2 regions of the Frankia sp. AgPm24 genome follow, and region 2 is predicted to be linked to the other one. Evidence: predicted binding sites of a transcription regulator. Region 2 holds the regulator's gene; the other holds the start of a gene.
The links. Region 2 encodes LexA, which represses DNA repair genes until DNA is damaged. Its sites were predicted from a motif close to CGAACNNNNGTTCG; they were not measured.
Positions count from the first base shown of each region.

Region 1 (2,169 bases), on a different contig from region 2:
CCACCGCCTTTCCCGCCCTGCTGAAGAACCCCGGGCTCTTCGACCGGGCGGACGTCGCCCTCAGCTACGGGTTCCTGGGCGCACTCGTCGGCTCGCTGGCCCGCCCGCTGGGTGGGCGCCTCGGGGACCGTTTCGGCGGTGCCAAGGTCACCGTGGCCGCGTTCGGTGCCATGACGATCGGCGGCCTGGGCGCGATCGCCTCCATCGGAGCGAAGGGGAAAATCCTCGAGCGGCCCAGTTTCGGGCTGTTCTTCGCCTCCTTCATGCTCCTGTTCCTGGCCAGCGGCATCGGAAACGGTTCGACCTACCGGATGATTCCCGCCATCTTCGCGCGTCGCGGCCTCGCCGCCGGCGGCTCCGCCGAGACCATGCGCCGCTCTCGCAAGGAGGCCGCCGGCGCGCTCGGCATCTGTTCGGCGGTCGGCGCATTCGGTGGATTCCTGGTCCCGATCATCTATGCCGAGTCGAACAAGGACTACCACACTATTGCTCCTGCGCTGTGGGTGTATGTCTGCCTTTTCTTCGTCATGGCCCTCGTCACCTGGTTGTGCTATCTGCGCGGCGGCGGTCCGGAATTCATCCCAGCCCCGCGATCGGCCTCCGAAGATATTCCCGCACACGATTCTTCTGAGGGTGAGACGGCCGCGCGGGAGGCATCCGTGGATTCCGGTCAGGCCGCCGCGCTGGCGGGAGAGCACGAGCGGATCTCGGTACCGCTGGGGGGTCGTGACGCCGGGGCCGGTGCGCGGGGGTAGTCGGATTCCGGTGCTGGTCGATGCTTCTTCTGGTTTCTACCAGGGGTGCCGCTGTGTGGCCTTTCTGGTGGCGGTAAGGCCGCGGTGGAGTTCGCCTCGTTCTCCTGCCGGGTCCTGTCGTCGACCTTGCCGGGAACCCCGGTCGGGTCGCGGTCGGGCTGCGGTCGGGCTGCGGTCACGGCGGCGACGCCCTCTGGCGGGTCGGGTGCTGTCAGGTGTGCCTCCGACTGGTGCCGTGCCGATATCTGGAACGAGCAGGATCTGATCATGGTGCGGAGGGTGGTCATCCGGCTGGTCAGATCAGGGGAGGCATCCTTGGCCTCGCGACCCTGACTGGCCCGGGCGGGGGATGCGGTATGCGTGGCATCGAGTTACCTGGCCCCGGCGGGGGGTGCTGGGTCCACTGGACTACACTGGAAATAGTTCGAACTGAGGTTCGATTTTCTGTCGCTGGGCAGGTTATGGTTCTGGCATGCCATTTCAGTCGGAGGAGCTGGCCGGCCCTGAGCCGCCGGGCGGGTCCGATAGTGCTGCTGGGAATCTGGGCAGCAGGGATCCTGTCAACGTCCTGCCGAACATCCCCGTGGTTGTCGTCGCGGGAGAGGAAAACGCCGCTTCTCGTACCGCAGGCCAGCTGGCGGATATCGCCGGAGGTATGCGCGCGCTGTTGTCCGCTGAACCCTCGTGCTGGTCACGCGACGATGTCGAGAACGTTCTTCTGGGTATGTACGAGCTGCTTTCCCAGCTGAGTGTGGTCCGTAGTCGGGCGATTCTCAGGGCCGGTGAGCTCGGGTTCTCCGCTCAGCGGGGCGCCCCTGATCTGGTCGGGTGGATGCGTGAGCAGATGCAGGTCGCTCCGGGGGACACGAGGCGTCTGATCGCCGTCGCTCAGGCCGTGGTTGGCGGGCCATGCCAGGCCACCGGGGTGGCGCTGGCCCAAGGAAGAATCAGCCCTGAGCAGGCCGACGTGATTCTGCGGGCGGTGCAGGGATTCCCCGGGCAGGCCAGTGACGAGCAGCGACATGCGATGCAGGTCACGCTGCTCGCCGACGCGATCCGGATGGATCGTCATCAGCTGACCAGGTCGGCGGCTCAGCTGACCGAGAAGCTGCTCGCCGCCGACCGCCCAGCGGACGAGGAGAATCCCCACGACACCGGCGCGGCCGGCAGGGGCGTGACTGGCAGCGGTGACAAGCCCGATGCGACGTGCGGGGGTGGGGAGGACGGCCCAGTCGACGCGGGCGGCGCGGGCGACGCTCCGCCGGTGGGTGACGGCTGTTCGCCGGAGTCAGAGGGCAGCGGTCCAGGCCCGGGCAGCGGTCCGGGCCAGAGCGGCGGCAGTGCCCCGCGGCCGGATCCGCAGGCGGTACGTCAGCTGACGTTCTTCGACACGCCGCAGGGCACCACGCTGGTG
Region 1 covers NZ_JALKFW010000223.1:45,790-47,958, reverse strand. Annotated here, with positions in the region: partial or broken gene MXD61_RS26715 (MFS transporter) at 1-566, shown strand, start outside; gene MXD61_RS26710 (DUF222 domain-containing protein) at 1,228-2,169, shown strand, end outside.
Region 1: the regulator LexA is predicted to act here: its motif matches at 1,181-1,194, upstream of MXD61_RS26710 (DUF222 domain-containing protein).

Region 2 (2,169 bases):
GGTTGCGTGGCTGGGGTGAATCCATGTCCCGGGCCGCCGCCAGCGGCGGTGGTCGGGCACCCATCGGTACCCGCGGCCCCGGTGAAACCAAGATCGAGACGGACCGGCGTCGGCTGCGGGCGCGGATGGCCCGGCTACGTCGTGACCTGGCCGAGATGTCGACCGTGCGGGAGACCAAGCGTTCGTCGCGGCGCCGCGGCGAGGCGCCGTCGGTGGCGATCGCCGGCTACACCAACGCCGGCAAGTCCTCGCTGCTCAACCGGCTCACCGGTGCCGGAGTGCTGGTGGAGGACGCGCTGTTCGCCACCCTCGACCCCACCGTGCGCCGGGCGACCCTGCCCGACGGGCGGGCGTTCACCCTGACCGACACGGTCGGGTTCGTCCGTCACCTGCCGCACCAGATCGTCGAGGCGTTTCGCTCCACTCTGGAGGAGGTCGCCGATGCCGATCTCATCCTGCACGTGGTCGACGGCTCCGCCGCGGATCCGGCCGGGCAGATCTCGGCGGTGCGGGAGGTCCTCAACGACATCGACGCGGGCGGCGTACCCGAGCTGATCGTCGTCAACAAGGTCGACGCGGCCGAACCGACGGTGCTGGCCGAACTGCGTCAGCTCGCTCCGGACGCGGTGTTCATCTCCGCGCGCACCGGAGACGGCCTCAACGCGCTCGTCGAGGCCCTGAGCCTGCGGGTGCCACATCCGGACGTGGAGCTCACGGTCCTGCTCCCGTACACGCGGGGTGACCTCGTCTCGCGGATTCACGCCATCGGCGAGGTTCTGAGTCAGGAACACACCGGTGACGGCACGCGCCTGACGGCTCGGGTCTCACCGGCGCTCGCCGCGGATCTCGACATGTTCCGCGCCTGAGCGGGGGCCGGGCACCCCGGCATTGACCTCCACCCGAACTGGCCGGCCGCCCCCAGGCGGCCGGCCATCGCCCGTCAGACCCGGCGCAGCACCGCGACGATCCGGCCGAGGATGGACGCGCCTTCACCCGGGATGTCACTGAAGCTCGGGTTCTCCGGGTGCAGCCACACCTTGCCGTCACGCACCCGCAGGCGCTTGACCGTGGCCTCACCATCGATCATGGCGGCGACGATCTCGCCGTTGTCCGCCACCGGCTGCTGGCGCACGACCACCCAGTCGCCGTCGCAGATCGCCGCGCCCACCATCGACTCGCCGACGACCCGCAGCAGGAACAGGGTGCCCTCGCCGACGATCTCCCGCGGCAGCGGGAAGACGTCCTCGATGGCCTGCTCGGCCAGGATCGGCCCACCGGCGGCGATCCGCCCGAGCACGGGCACGTATGTCGCCTGCGGATCGCTGGCGGCACCGGGGGCGGCCGGCGCCTCGCCGGGGAACGCCGGCACCACTGTCGCGGCGCTCCCACCGCCACCGGCGCGGCGCGGGCGGTCGGCGCCGAGCACCTCCATCGCCCGCGGCCGGTTCGGGTCGCGCCGGATGTAGCCCTTCTCCTCCAGCATCTTCAGCTGGTGCGCCACGCTGCTGGTACTGGTGAGCCCGACTGCCTCGCCGATCTCCCGCACACTGGGCGGGTATCCGCGCCGCTCCACGGCCGCCCGGATGACCTCGAGCACCTTGCGCTGCCGGGGGGTCAGTCCGGGCGCGTCCGCGGGGTTGTCCGGGAAGGGCCGCACGTTGCCGCGGGCACCGCCTCGGCGCGTTCCCCTGCTTTGGGTGGTCATCGCTTACCGCTCTCCTCGTCGCATACCGCGTAGTGGCCGGACGGCAACCCCAGGTCGCGGACCGTGATTCCACGCGATCGCTGGTCACCTGGGGTGCCCAGCCTCGCCACGGCGTGCAGTGTCCGCGACCGGGGGGGATCGTCCGGTCCACACCTGATCGTCTTGACGGTAACCGGATGGTCGCGGAATCTCAAACGTCTGTTCGAGCGTGTCTCTTCCTCTCCCCGCGGGCCCGTGTCACAATCGACCAGTAGTTCGATCGAACGGGAGTTCGTAACCGGCTCCTGTCCGCTCGCTCCGGGAGGTTGTCGTGAGTGTGGACCACGCGACGCGGGTCGTCGATCTGGCGGTGGTGCGGGCCCAGCGGCGCGGTGGCGCCGGCGGGTGGGCGTGCCATCCGTCCACGGGGTTCCGGGGCGCGATGGGGGCTTCCGCAGCCGTGGCGGCGTCCGGGGGCGTGGCGG
Region 2 covers NZ_JALKFW010000002.1:31,683-33,851, forward strand. Annotated here, with positions in the region: gene hflX (GTPase HflX) at 1-866, shown strand, start outside; gene lexA (transcriptional repressor LexA) at 941-1,705, opposite strand; gene MXD61_RS28280 (LysM peptidoglycan-binding domain-containing protein) at 2,016-2,169, shown strand, end outside.